One region of the Salibacterium sp. K-3 genome, then DNA from elsewhere that is predicted to be linked to it. Evidence: riboswitches for the same ligand, from Rfam matches in the RefSeq annotation. Region 1 holds a riboswitch; the other holds the start of a gene.
The links. Region 1 has a riboswitch for thiamine pyrophosphate ahead of tenA (thiaminase II). Riboswitches for the same ligand answer to the same signal wherever they lie in the genome.

Region 1 (7,487 bases):
CACTCGTGGAATCAAACCCTGCAAGGCAAGAGTGAGCGTGCTTTTGCCGCACCCGCTCGGTCCCAGCAGAAGAATATTCTCACCAGGGGTGATGTCAAGATCCAGAGGCGGCAGAGCCGTTTGTTCCTCCGCAGGATACATAACGGTCAGTCCTTTGGTTTGAATGCCGTTCATGAGGCCGATTCCTCTCTTTTCGCTGCGCGCATGTTTCGGCCGATGGCAAAGTTATGCAGCACCCCGGTCCGGACCAGCGCGTAAGTTAGATAATGACTGCCCCAGCCTGCTAGCAGCATGCCGCTTAAGAGCATCGTACCAAGCATGAGCCAGACGACAACCGCTGCGTACTGGCTGTAACCGTACATGGCGAACTGGGTCAGGAAGCTGGCGGCTGTGCCGGCCATGCCGGCCAGCATCAGCACGGGCAGTTTGAAACTGCGGTAGCGGAATATGGCAAAAATGAGTTCCGCACCGATTCCCTGGGTGAAACCAAGGATAAGAACAGACCCGGCGTTAACAGATCCGACCATGACTTCGGTTCCGGCTGCGATCATTTCGGCAGCAAGAGCTGCTCCCGGTTTCTGGATGATAAGCGCACAGACGACGGGGGCCATGATCCAGAAACCGGCCATCAATCCGCCGCCCACCGGACCGAGTAAACCGGTGACGAGCTGCCCGAGGAAGATCCAGAGGAGATACAGTACGCCGAAGACGGCGGAAATAAAAGCCATGACAACAATTTCACGGAGATTCATGGTGCGGGTCTGCTTCATTTTTCTGCACTCTCCGGCTTTTTATTTTCAGCGAACGGCCAATCCTCTGCTTTATAAGCCATATCAAAAAACATGTACTCGAGCTGGCAGCCATCCACGAAATGTTCTTCCCAGCGTTTCACCTCTTCGTCGGAAGCTTTTTCTGCCATGGCATCCAGTTTATCCAGATATTCCTGCATACGCGGCTCTTCCTGTTTCCCGTAAAATGAAATCCAGCCGTAGAACGGATGTGTTTCATCCGGGTTGTATTCCTCGACAAGTCGTTCTCCAACATATAGATAAATCCAGGGGCACGGCAGGGTGGCGGCGATAATATCCCCGATATTGCCTTCATAGGCGGTGTGAAGCATATGTTTGGCGTAATGCTGTGCGACGGGCGCGAGCGGATATCCCTGCAGCTCATCGTAGCCTACGCCGGCCTGGTCGCATAAATTGTGGTGGGGGTGGATCTCGCTGTTTAAAATGAATCCGATGCCGGTGTGAAACATCTCCATGTCTTCGCGGGTGCTGCATTTTGCCATGCCGAGCGCACGCGCCTGTATCATGGCGTTCAGGTACTCATAATCCTGTTTCACATAATGAATCAACTGTTCCTTTTCCAAATGACCGTTTCCGATGCCTTGAATGAACGGGTGGTCATAGCACGCCTCAAAAATGTGGTTCGTTTTCTGCCTCAGTTTCTCTGAAAATCGCATTCTTTCATCTCCTGCCTTTCTGTGATTATTCACATAAAAAGAGCCGCTCCGGAAATGGAGCGGCTCTGTTATAGGAGATATTATGGATGAGATGGTGCACACAGGAGCGCACCACTGTCCACAGACAGATCTGCCGGCTCCACTTCCCTTCGCTGGTACTAACCAGATCAGGTTCAAAGGGACCAAGGAATCGAGCATTCCTTATCTCAGCTTTACAGCGCCCCCAGCGGACTCGTTTTATGCAATTGTCTGCATCATATCACGCGCACACAGAATTGTCAAAATTTTTCACGGAAAAAATGATGCAGCGTACATCTATTTTTTTCTCATCTGTTTCGCTTTATTGACGGCCGTCGACGCTGCCTGTTTTGCTTTTTCCCGGTTTTTTTCATCTTTCAGATATTCCTTGGCAGTCGAGAATAATTTCTTTTTCAGGCTCATCAGAATACTCCCTTCTGTGATAGAATACGTTATTTCTCTTATTCCCGCGCCGGGGGAGGCTGAAACAATATGCTTTAACGCCGCCCTTTTCTCATCGAAAGGATTCGTAAATGCCGGCGTCTATCCATTGGCTGCCTCTGCCTATGAGAAAACCCTGGACGGCATCACAGGAATGAGAGTGGAGCCAGTGCCACTGCTCCATCGTTTCCACTCCTTCAGCGATCACTTTCATATTCAAATCATGGGCCAGTGTCACCACCGCTCGCACGATAGCTCCTTTGGACCAGGAGGCAGGAAGGTCCTGGATAAACGAACGGTCAATTTTAATCAGATCGAACGGCAGGGTGCCGATATAGTTCATCGAAGAATACCCGGAGCCGAAATCATCGAGTGCCAGTCTGATCCCGGTTTCTTTCCATTTGGTAAGCGTCGGGACCAGGTCGTGAAGATTATCAATGGTGGCGGATTCTGTGAGCTCGAGTGTGATCAAACGAGGATCAATATCAAAGCGGGTGAGCGTGTCGATGACGTAATCTTCAAATCCCGGGTCATGAAACTGGCGGAAAGACACATTTACGGATACACTGTACATGCTTTTTCCATAATCCTGTCTTTCTTTTAACATCCGGCATGCTTCTTTTAACACCCAGCGGCCGAGAGGGTGGATCAAACTGGAATTTTCAGCGGCCGGGATGAATTCGCCGGGGGAAATATATCCATGATCCGGATGCTCCCAGCGCAGAAGGGCCTCGAAACCGAAAGGAGTCCCGTCCGTAACAGAAAGCTGCGGCTGGAAGATCAAGTACAGTTCTTCTGACTGGACTGCATGATGCAGGTCCCGCTGCAGTTTGATATAGGAAAGGGAAGCGTCGGCAAGGGCTTGTGTATAGATGGAGAGCGACGACCCTTCGGTTTCTTTTGCTTTCTGCATGGCCATATTGGCCTCCTGAAGCAGCTGCGGTGCCGGTTTTCTGTGGGAAGCCGGATGTTCGCTGACACCGATGCTGATTTCCAGATAGATAGGTTCATGATGATACAGAAACGGTTCGTTCACATCAGCAGGAAGCATCTGTTTTAGCCGGTCATAGATTTCCGGACCTGCCACGATCACAAATTCATCGCTGTTTATCCGGTAGACCCGTCCGTCTGATCCGCACCGGGAAAGAAGCCGGCTGGCATAGGAAATCAATATGTATGCAGCGCCTTCCCTGCCGAAATAACTGTTGATCCGCTTGAATTCATCAATGTTAATCAGAAATACATAATACCTGCCGTTCCACTCTTTTTGATGTTCATCAAAGCTTTTGGCATTCGGCAGGCCGGTCAGCTCGTCAAAGTATGCCGCCTGATAATAGTCGTTGTAAAAGCGGTAATGACTTTTCAAAAAGAGGTTTACCAGAAGCAGGAGCATATCAAAAAACAGGATGCCGGCCGATCCAAGTGCTTCGTAAAACAGGCTCATCGCCATGACAAAACTGGGGAGAAAGACGGATATATAAATAACAAGGTACAAAAGGGATACTGTCACTCTGTTTTTGGCTGAAACTTTCTGCCATAATAAGAATAAAAGCACACCCAGCAGCGTAGAGAGAATTAAGTGAAAAGCTGTTATGATAAGAGACGAAGGATTTTCAAAAGAGAGAAGCGGGCTGTACTCCTGAAAGAAAGCAAGCATGATTCCACTTATGGAAAGAAGGACAGCCATCCGCGCCACTCCGGTCAATGCCCGGGGTGCATGGTAAAAACTCAGGCTCAACACCGCGGTGCTGACCGCCAGCGAAAAAAAAGCGTCAGCCGGTCCTGTGAGGAGTAAAGATCCATAAAATATGACGGGAGTAAGCGAGATATAATACCCGCTGTTCCATGGCAGGTAAGGATGGAACCATCCAAACAAAACCATGGAAAAAATCAATGTGAAAAGAAGAGCCTGGCCGGCATCCGGCGGCACGAAATAGAATAGCAGGACTCCTGCTGCTGAAGACAGAAGCACCATGAGTAAAGCAATCGAAAAAATAGAGTCTTCCGTACTATCTATACTTTGATTTTCCCCTTTTTCCATGTCAGTCACCTGCCGATAAAGTCGGGATATATAGTATAATAGTTTTATTATAGCTTACATATGATCCACTTGGGAACATAAGAAACGGATTTTTTTGGAAAGTTCCATGAAACGAAAATATCAGGAGGATAACATGCGGTCAAAAGTAATTCAGACAAAACATCATACGTTTCATACCGGCCGACCTTCTCTCTGCCTGCCGGTCACAGGAAAGACGGATAGTGCAGTGCTGGAGGAAGCTGTGTCCATTCAGCATAAAAAACCGGATCTCGTAGAATGGAGGGCGGACTTCTTTGAAGACCTTTCAGATATAGAAAAAGTAGAAGACACTGCCGCCCGGATGAGGGAAAGTCTTCAGGGAATCCCCCTCCTTTTTACCATAAGATCAGAAAAGGAAGGCGGGCAGACCGTTTCTCTTACAGCATTCGAAAAGATGGAATGGTACCGCCGGTTGTCGATCGATGGTAATGTGGATATGATGGACTATGAAATACAGCAGGACGAAGCTGAAATAAAAGAAGTTCAATCTTTCTGCAGAAAAAACGGTGTACTCCTCCTTTTTTCTTATCATAACTTTTCCATCACACCGTCTGAAGAAGAAATGTTGACGATGTTTAAAAAAATAGAGGATGCAGGTGCTGATATGGCGAAAATAGCCGTCATGCCCGAAACAATGAATGATGTACTGTCTCTTCTGAACGTAACATTGAAAGCAGATGAGGAACTAGACATTCCCGTGATTACAATGTCGATGGGGAAAATGGGAGCTGTCTCGAGATTAGCCGGATGGCAGTTTGGCTCTCTTTTTACATTCGCTGTCGGCAGTAGAAGTTCAGCCCCCGGCCAGATCCCGGTCGAAATGATGAGAGAACTCGAAGGATATTTGATATAAGGCACCGGGATCAATGATGATAGAAAGTGGGAAGAAAATGGAGCGGTTACCGGCTTTACGTGAGAGAAATATTGTTTTGATCGGATTTATGGGGTCCGGTAAATCCACGATTGGAACCCTGTTATCCAAAAAGTTATACCGGGATTTTGTAGATGTTGATGATTATATAGAAGCCCGGCAGAAGATGAGTATCCCCGATATTTTTCGTAAGAAAGGAGAAGACACGTTTCGGGAGCTCGAAAAAGAGACAACCATACGCCTCTGCGAAAAGGAACGGCTGAAAATTCTGGCGCTTGGCGGAGGAGCTTACATGCAGCCGGAAATACGCGAAGCCTGCATGAAATACTGCATTGTTGTGCTGCTGAATGTAGGCTGGGAGACGTGGAAAGATCGTCTGCCCCTCATTCAGGGCAACCGGCCTGTTCTGCAGAATAAATCAATGGAGGAAATGGAAGCTTTATTTTATGAACGAAAGCAGGCGTACTCATTGAATACATTGCAGGTGGATACAGACGGAAAAGGCGAAGAAGAAACAGCAGACGAGATCGTTCACCTGTTGAAGCTGGGATGGGACTGGTATCCTGCGTATTTGTCGGACGATAGGGGCGCTCCATAAGGAGTGCTCTTTTTTGTGAAATTGACGATACAGACGGATTGGTATACGATAGAATTATATATGCAGAACGAAATTTCACATTATAAAACAAACGGGGTGTCGGAATGGATGTTGTTACAATAGGGGAGACCATGGCGCTGTTTACCCCGGACCAGAAGGGGCTTATGCGCTATGCTCATTCCTATTCCAGAAAGTTCGGCGGAGCGGAATCAAACATGGCGGTCGGCCTGTCCCGCCTCGGCCACAAAGCGGGCTGGATCAGCCGTGTCGGTGACGATGAACTCGGAAAAGCGATGCTTCATTTTGTCCGTGGTGAGGGTGTGAATACCGACCACGTGACAATGGATCCGGAAGCGCCGACCGGACTGTATTTTAAGGAATTCCGAAAAGCGGGGGATATCCGTGTGCAGTACTACCGGAAGGGATCGGCGGCGAGCCGCCTGAGTACCGCTGACATCGATGAAGACTACATGAAACAGGCGGATTACCTACATATCAGCGGTATTACTCCAGCATTAAGTGAAAGCTGCCGGGAGATGCTTCCAGCAGCCATTAACACGGCCAAACGGCATGGAGCAAAGGTTGTCTTTGACCCGAACCTGCGCCGTTCCTTATGGAGTGATGAAGAAGCACGGGAAACGCTGCTGGATCTGGCGTCGCATGCAGACATTATTCTGCCCGGCATTGCCGAAGGAGCCTTTTTGTTCGGAACGGACGATCCACACGAACTGGGGCGGCTCTTTCTACAGCAGGGAGCGGAAGAAGTGGTGTTGAAAGCAGGCGATACAGGCACCTATTATTTTAATAAAAACGGATCGGAATTTGTTCCGGCGTTTCAGGTGGAAACGGTGGTCGACCCGGTCGGGGCCGGGGATGGATTTGCCGCCGGTTATCTATCCGGTCTTTTGGACGGTCTTTCGCCGGTGGAAGCTGTACGTCGCGGTAATGCCGTCGGAGCGCTTGTCACGCAGGCGGAAGGGGACGTTGAAGGCCTGCCGGAGCGGGCGGATGTAGAAGCGTTGGTACATGAAAAATCAGGCACGGAAGACGTGCGTCGTTAAGGAGGATGTATATGACATCAATTCAGGATATTAAAGAGAACGGCGTGGTGGCGATTATCCGCGGCGCAGATCCGGACAATATAGAAGATATGGCGGAAGCGCTGCTGGAGGGCGGCGTCCGGACGCTGGAGATTACGATGGAAACGCCGAATGTGCTTGCTGCCATCGAGAAGCTGCGCAAATCCTACGGCAATGAACTGATCACCGGCGCCGGCACGGTACTCGACCCGGAAACAGCCCGTTCTGCGATTATGGCAGGGGCGCAGTTCATCTTTTCCCCGACGGTAAACCCGGCTACAATTCAAATGTCCAAGCGGTACGGCGTGATCAGCATTCCAGGGGCGATGACGCCGACAGAAATACTGACAGCCTACGAAAGCGGGGCGGATGTCATTAAAGTGTTCCCGGCCAACCAGTTCGGCCCGTCGTACCTGAAAGACATCAAGGGGCCGCTTCCTCATATTCCATTGATGCCGACCGGTGGGATCACAACGGAAAACCTGAAGGATTACATGGATCAGGGAGCTGTCGCCGTAGGGGTGGGAAGCGCTCTCGTGAATACGAAAAAGCCGTGGAACAACGAAGAAAAAGCAGCCTTGACCAAACGGGCGCAGGCATTCACGGATGCCTTTCAACAGGCGCTGCAATAAGATAGAAGCGCAGCAGGGCGTTTGGAAACATCAGGCGCGCTGCTGTCTTTTTTTGAATGAATCCTGGCAGTAAAGGGACGTTTCCTATGATGTATCTTATATTGTACAGCTTACTGGTCGTTGGATATGCCGTTTCCCTGTTTGCAGGAGGGGCATGGCTCACGTATCTGACAGGCCTGGCTGCGGCTGCCTCCATCGTTGTTTCGTTTCCGAAAGCGGACCGCCTCTATCAAGGGACCGCTGCTGTATTCTTGATCGCGGCGGCAGCGGCGGTGTGGGTGGAGGGGATTGCGGTACATGAAC
Region 2 (7,487 bases), on a different contig from region 1:
AGAAGAAACGATCTGCGGTTGTAACGGAGTGTCCAAAGAAGCGATCGTCCAGGCCATAGAACAGGATGGTCTTACATCGGTGGAGGAAATCAAGAAGCACACGAACGCTTCCCGTTCCTGCGGCGGCTGTAAACCGCTCGTTTCCGATCTTCTTCAGGCAGTGCTCGGCGATGAAGTCACCGAAGCGCAGGTGGAACCGATGTGCGGATGCACGACCATGTCCCATGAGCAGGTGCAGGACGCGATCCGCACCCGGCAGCTCACTCATCCGCGCGAAGTCATGAATGTACTCGGCTGGGAACATGAAGAAGGCTGCACCAAATGCCGTCCGGCCATTAACTACTACCTCGGTGTCGTTCACCCCCAAACGTATGAAGACGATGACCGCTCCCGTTTCGTAAACGAACGGATGCACGCCAATATCCAAAATGACGGTACTTATTCCGTTGTTCCAAGAATGTACGGCGGCGTGACCAATTCGGATCAGCTCCGCACCATCGCCAACGTTGCCGATAAATATGACGTTCCGATGCTGAAACTAACGGGCGGCCAGCGCATTGATATGCTCGGTGTTAACAAAGAAGATCTGCCGGATATCTGGTCCGATCTTGATATGCCGTCCGGGCATGCCTACGGAAAAGCCATCCGTACCGTCAAAACATGCGTCGGCGAGGATTTCTGCCGGTTCGGCACTCAGGATTCCATCGGCATGGGTATTGCCATTGAGAAAAAATTCGAACGGCTCAACACCCCGCACAAAGTGAAGATGGCCGTTTCCGCCTGCCCGCGGAACTGTGCGGAGTCCGGCATTAAGGACATCGGTATCGTCGGGGTGGAAGGCGCATGGGAAATGTATGTCGGAGGAAACGGCGGAGTCGACCTCCGTGGCGGCGACATGCTTGTGAAAGTCGAGTCCGGTGACGAGCTTCTCGATATTATGAGTGCTTTCCTGCAGTACTACCGGGAAGACGCCCATTACCTGGAGCGTACCTCCCACTGGGTGGAACGCGTCGGCCTCGACCATATCCGTCAAACCATTATTGAGGATCCGGACACCCGGCAGTTCTATAAGGAACGCATGGATCACGCCCTTGAAAACAAGCCGGAAGATCCGTGGGCCAGCCTGACCCATAATGAAAACAAGCGGAAAGAACTATTCGAGCGTAAAGCTGTAGAACTTGTCTAAAAAAGGAGTGAAACACATGGATACTCTTCAGGGGAAGAAGCTTTATATTCTGGATTATGATGAACTCGAACCACATCTTGCGAAAGAAGTGATCGTTGGTGAACAGTCCATCGCCGTTTTTTTGACCGACGGGGAGGTTCACGCGGTGGAAAACAGCTGCCCCCACCGCGGCGGCCCTCTTTCCCAGGGCCTTGTGAGCGGCAGATACGTCTTCTGTCCGCTGCACGACTGGAAAATCGATGTAACCGACGGCGTCGTTCAAGGCGCTGATGAAGGCTGCGTCAAAACATTTGAAACCAGCGTGGAAGACGGTGCCGTTTATCTGCTGTACGAATAATTTCATATAAAAAAAAACTGTCCGCTATATCTGTTTAGTGGCCAGTTTTTTCGTTATGGAATGCTGTATTGACCAGTATCGGTGTTTTCTAGACATTTTCGAAGCCGTCATCAATCATTGTGGGTTCTACACGGAAATACCAGCCATTCCGCGGCTGAAGATGTCCGTAAATGGAATCGAAATGTCTTTTCAGCGCAGTGCCTCCCTCAGCGACTGCGCGGCCTGCCTGATATCCTCCGCGCGGCTGATAGCCGATATCACAGACACCCCGTCTGCCCCGGATGCCGTGACGGCTTTGGCATTTCCGGAATCAATACCGCCGATCCCGACCACCGGGACCGTGATTCCGGACTCGCGAAGTTGACGAACAGCCTCCGGTCCGATCGGAGCTTCGGCGTCTTCTTTTGTCGTTGTGCCAAACATCGGTCCGACGCCGAGGTAATCCGCACCTTCCTGTACCGCTTTTGCCGCCTCTTCTGTCGTTTTAGCGGAAACGCCGACTGTCATGGAGGATGGGCACTGCCTTTTAATGTCGCGAAGCGGTGTGTCTTCCTGTCCGGCATGAATGCCGTCCGCTTCCAACTCCAGCGCAAGCTCCACGTCATCATTGACGATAAACGGAATTCCGGCCTCCCGGCATATCAGCTGCAGACGCTGTGCCAGCTTTTTTCTTTCTCCGCCGGTGCGGGCTCCTGTTCCTTTTTCCCGGAACTGAAAGCAGGTAATACCGCCTTCCACTGCTTCCCGCAGCGCTTCTTCCGGATCTCTGTTCGTGTTGTTGCTTCCCATAATAAAATATAGAAGATACTGATCCCTATTCATGATCCTGTTTCACCTGTTTCACCTGTTTCATATGAAGACTCTGACGGAGATCAAGTTCCCCGACGTGATACAGCGCATTCAACAGTTCAATCTGGAAGGTCCCCGGACCTTGATTGGCCGCAAAGCCTTCCGCCCGTTCTGCTGCTGTGCCGTAAAACCCGAGAGCCGCCGCCGCTCCTTTGACGACGTCTTCCGATGCCGTTAAAAAGGAGGCCGCCACTGCACTGGCAAGGCAGCCGCTTCCGGTTATTCTTGCCATCATGGAATGTCCGTTGTAGATATGATACGTATCCCTGCCGTTGGATACCGCATCCACCGGCCCGGTGACGGCCGCCGGAAGGCCGAGGGTATCAGCTGCATATTCTGCAATGACAGCCGTATCCTTATTGGTGCCGGATACGTCTACTCCTTTCATCTCACTATCCAGTCCAGCGATGGCAGAAATCTCCCCAACGTTGCCGCGGAGCAGCGTCACATCCAGCTGCCGCAGCAGATCGCGGGCAGTGTTGGTCCGGTACGGCGTCGCTCCTGCTCCGACAGGATCCAGCACAACCGGAATGCCTTTTTGGGAAGCCGCTCTGCCGGCAGTATACATACTTTCCACCTGTTCCGGATGAAGGGTTCCGATATTCAGCACAAGGGCATCCGCTGCAGCCGCCATATCGGCTGCTTCGTCCGGGGCGTCCGCCATCACCGGGGATGCGCCGACAGCCAGCAGGCCGTTGGCGTTAAAACCAGCCACTACCTTGTTCGTAATATTGTAAATCAGTGGTTTTTGGTTTCTTACCTGGTCTAAAAAAGCTCCGACTTCTTTTGCTTTCATTTTTTACCTCCTTCCTTCGTGCAGCAGGTCCTCCCGGGAAAATCTCGATCCCCAGTGATTGACCGGACCGTTTCCTTTCCCGATACCGAGCGTTTGTGATACTGCATGGGTAATAAAGGTCTTACTGTTACGGATCGCCTCTTTCACTTCCTGCCCGCGGGCAAGATGAGCCGCGATCGCTGCAGAAAAGGTGCATCCGGTGCCATGGGTGTGATGTGTCTTTGTTCTGGGCACGCTTACGACATCCACTTCTCCATTGTAGTAGATAATATCCTCGGCATCTCCTGCCTTATGACCGCCTTTTATTACGGCTGCGGAGACCCCCATATCTTCGACAAGCATCTTTGCTGCTTTTTCAACATCTTCCCGGGTCTGAATGTCCATGCCGGTAAGCAGCCTGGCTTCATCCATATTCGGCGTGGCGACTGCAGCCAGTGGAAACAGTTTGTTTTTCATGATGGACGTGGATTCGTCCTCCATCAATGAATCTCCGCTGGTGGCCACCATCACAGGATCAATGACGAGGGGAATATCTGCGTTCTCCAGCAGCTTTGCCGTCTTTTCGATCATCTCCGGGGTGGCAATCATGCCTGTTTTAATAACGTCAGGCCTGATATCTTCAAGGACGGCCATAATCTGTTCTTCCAGTGCATCAATCGGCAGATGCCATACGTTCTGCACTCCTTCGGTATTCTGGGCGATGACTGACGTCACCACTGCCATGCCGTAGACTTTACACTCCTGAAATGTTTTCAGATCCGCATGAATACCAGCACCGCCGCTTGGATCAGTGCCGGCAATAGACAGGACACTCGGAATATCATTCATATTTTTTTCCTCCTTCAATAAGAAAAGCCGCTCTTCTTCAGGAAGAGCGGCTGCACATTCATCGTTTATCCATCTGTGCGTTCGCTCCACTTTCCTCCGATGGTACTAGCCATATCAGGTTCTGAGGGACCGATGCCCGAAAAAAGCATCATCTCAGCTGTGTTCAGCGCCCCTAGTGGATAGTTGTATCAATACGTCTTTATATATATCCTACTGGACAGGAATCAAACCTGTCAATCAGCTGCTGCTGTTCTTCTCTCCTTCTTTAATAATGGCTTCGAACTTCCTGAAGGTGCTGAGCATTTGTTTCAGCTCCTCCAGTTCAAGCTGAGTCAAATAATCCTGGACGATAGACGTTTCGAACATGTCAAATTCTTTTTTCAGCTGTTTCCCGGTTTCTCCGAGACTCATCGTTACTTCCCTGCGGTTGTTTTCATTGATGAAACGGATCAACAGATCTTCATTTTCGAGTTTATTTACGGATTGGGTGACCGCGCTTTTTGAAATACCGAGCCGCTCCGCCATTTCCCCAAGCGTCATCCCTTCGTGCCGGATAAACAATATCATCATGGATTCCTGGCGGGATGTGAGCTGCAGTTTACTCAGGATCGGCAGTTTCGGCTGCAGGTATTTCACTATATTTTCCAGTGAATCGATGGATTCCAAATAGATTCGTCTATATTCCTGTGTATTCATGATTGATTATCCCCTTTTCTCTTCCCCGTTACAGGACAGCATTGATCCGTCCGTTGTGCAGCAGCGCTCCGACCGCTCCGCTGTACTCTCCCTGCGGCAGGAAGTAAGGTTCTTTTCCCCGTAATTGTGTGTAGCCTTTTATTATCTCTTTTAGTGTATCATGGCCCGCGAATGTCGAACCAATATAAACAACAGCATTCGTATCCAGACGTTCCGCAGCCTGCACACTCATGGTCGTAATCGTTTCGCCGATCATTCTTACAATCGCTGCAATATAATCTTCGTTGGAAAATGTCGATTCTTTCATATTAGCTGTATTTCCAAAATTACTGGCAGTGAGTTCTCCGGGAATCGGTGGTGTCTCGTGGGAGTAAATGTCAGCCACGGTCATATTCAACGATGGTCCGTCCCCTTCCCGGCCCATTTTTAAAATGGTTTCAAAGTCATCTTCACCTGTAAGCAGATAAGACAGGCCGAGGAGGGTTCCGCCTCCCATACCGCTTCCTCCGATACGTTCATACCTTTCCCCGGAAACATAATGTATCGAAGTTCCTGTTCCAACGTTGGTTACAAGAAACCGGCTTCCGACAGCGGAGTCCAGACCCTGCTGTTCAAGCAGCCGGCGCACTCCTGCACAGGTCGCCTCAAATTCATTGACTTTGATAATCCGTTCCGGAAATGCTGCAGCCAGCACCCCCGCCTTCCCACCTGTTATATGTATTTCCGGCTCTGAAAAGCGGTTATGTATCCAATCAATGATCTCATCGATCTGGTCGGTTCTCATTTTCTTATATTGTATCCTGTCGTTTTTCGTATATACGATCTTCGCAAGTGTTCCGCCGGCATCAATACCTACATACTGCCTGTTCATCGGCTCTGCCTTCCCCTTTCTGTCTCTCCTCCCGTGACTTTACGATATCTTCGTATATTTTATACCAAAACCCTTGCCGAATGATAGAATATTTTATCCGATGGCGGTTCTTCCACAGACGAAGGGCGTTTTTTTTGTTATACTATGGAAATCAGTGCACACAGTTAGGCAGGGAAACTTATGGGTGTTTATTCCATTTTAATCAGTCTTGTATTTCTTCTGAATTTTATTTTTGCTGTTATCATTATCTTTCTGGAACGAAAAGATGCCACGTCAACGTGGGCCTGGCTGATGGTTCTCTTGTTCGTCCCGTTTCTTGGATTCATTCTTTATCTGGTATTCGGACAGAACATGAGCCGGAAACGGCTGTTTGACTGGGATGATATCAAAAAAATCGGGATCGAGGATTTGATTCAGGAACAAATTCAGTCGCTCCGGGAGCAGCGCTTTCACTTTTCCGATCCGGATGCCAGAGATTACAGAGACCTGATTTACATGCATCTTGTGAATAATGATGCCCTTTTGACAGAAAACAATAATGTCGACATTTTCACCGACGGCCGGGAAAAATTTGACCAGCTGATCGAGGATATTAACGATGCCGAGGATCATATTCATCTGCAGTACTACATTTTCCGGAATGATGAGCTCGGCACAAGGCTGCTGGAGGCGTTAACGAGAAAAGCGCGGGAAGGTATAAGGGTCCGCATCCTGTATGATGAAATGGGCTCCAGAAAGCTTCCGAAACACGCCTTTCACGCGTTGAAAAAGGCCGGCGGTGAAGTCGAAATCTTTTTCCCGCGGCGGATTCCTTTCATCAACCTGCGTCTGAATTACCGCAACCACCGGAAAGTGGTGGTGATCGACGGCAGGACCGGGTATCTCGGCGGTTTTAATGTCGGGGACGAATACCTGGGGCTGAATCCGAGATTCGGATATTGGCGCGATACCCACCTGCGCATGAGCGGGCAGGTCGTTAAAGCCCTTCAGACCCGTTTTATCCTGGACTGGAACCAGGCCACGCACCGGCATTACATCCATTATGAAGAACGGCTTTTTCCTGAACTGGAAGCCACCGGCGATATGGCCGCCCAGATTATTTCAAGCGGTCCCGACTCGGAATGGGAACAGATTAAAAACGGGTACATGAAAATGATTATGGCTGCCAAGGATTCCATTTACATTCAGACACCCTATTTCATTCCCGATCAGAGTTTGATGGATACGCTGCGGATCGCTGCCTTATCGGGAAAAGACGTGCGGATTATGATTCCGGATAAACCGGATCATCCCTTTGTCTATTGGGCGACCTATTCCCACGTCGGGGAGCTGTTAAAGGCAGGAGCAAAAGTATTTGTCTATGAGAATGGATTTATCCACGCCAAAACGATTGTCGTGGACGGAAAGGTCTGCTCGGTCGGTACGGCCAATATTGACGTAAGAAGCTTCCGCCTTAATTTCGAGGTGAATGCTTTCCTATACCACCGTCCAACCGCGCAGCGCATGGCCTTAACGTTTGAAACAGACATGACATACTGCCGCGAACTTACGCTGGAAGATTACAAAAAACGGTCCCTGTGGATCCGGTTCAAGGAATCCATCTCCCATTTATTGTCTCCGATCCTGTAGAAACAAAGAGCTGTCCCGCTCGTGAGGGACAGCTCTTTACTTATGGGCCGTGGTTATATCTTTCAGTCCGCCTGCCCTGCTTTCCAGACAGCGGCTGTATTTCTCGCCAGGTGCTCTATGTAGGTTTCGCCGTTCTTCATCGCGGCCTCCACGGTTCCAGGTCCGGGCATTAAACTGAATGCCGCGGTAATGCCGCGCGAAAAGACCGCTTCGTATCCTTCTCCCAGCTGTCCGCAGAATGCCAGCACCGGCACCTTTTTCACCGCCCGCGCCGCTTCTGCTACTCCCACCGGTG

Region 2: it holds a riboswitch for thiamine pyrophosphate, as region 1 does, so the genes downstream of both, thiD (bifunctional hydroxymethylpyrimidine kinase/phosphomethylpyrimidine kinase) here and tenA (thiaminase II) in region 1, are expected to answer to the same signal.

What each region holds. Positions count from the first base shown of each region.
Region 1 covers NZ_JBSVZE010000001.1:581,562-589,048, forward strand. Annotated here, with positions in the region: gene ACW9JV_RS02675 (ABC transporter ATP-binding protein) at 1-174, opposite strand, end outside; gene ACW9JV_RS02680 (ECF transporter S component) at 171-770, opposite strand; gene tenA (thiaminase II) at 767-1,465, opposite strand; TPP riboswitch at 1,593-1,700, opposite strand; gene ACW9JV_RS02690 (hypothetical protein) at 1,781-1,906, opposite strand; gene ACW9JV_RS02695 (putative bifunctional diguanylate cyclase/phosphodiesterase) at 1,998-3,965, opposite strand; gene aroD (type I 3-dehydroquinate dehydratase) at 4,099-4,857, shown strand; gene ACW9JV_RS02705 (shikimate kinase) at 4,895-5,473, shown strand; gene ACW9JV_RS02710 (sugar kinase) at 5,578-6,534, shown strand; gene ACW9JV_RS02715 (bifunctional 4-hydroxy-2-oxoglutarate aldolase/2-dehydro-3-deoxy-phosphogluconate aldolase) at 6,546-7,184, shown strand; gene ACW9JV_RS02720 (hypothetical protein) at 7,271-7,487, shown strand, end outside.
Region 2 covers NZ_JBSVZE010000003.1:44,273-51,759, forward strand. Annotated here, with positions in the region: gene nirB (nitrite reductase large subunit NirB) at 1-1,186, shown strand, start outside; gene nirD (nitrite reductase small subunit NirD) at 1,203-1,523, shown strand; gene thiE (thiamine phosphate synthase) at 1,713-2,345, opposite strand; gene thiM (hydroxyethylthiazole kinase) at 2,338-3,168, opposite strand; gene thiD (bifunctional hydroxymethylpyrimidine kinase/phosphomethylpyrimidine kinase) at 3,172-3,996, opposite strand; TPP riboswitch at 4,071-4,180, opposite strand; gene ACW9JV_RS15855 (MarR family winged helix-turn-helix transcriptional regulator) at 4,234-4,692, opposite strand; gene coaW (type II pantothenate kinase) at 4,721-5,563, opposite strand; gene cls (cardiolipin synthase) at 5,744-7,192, shown strand; gene ACW9JV_RS15870 (glycerate kinase) at 7,255-7,487, opposite strand, start outside.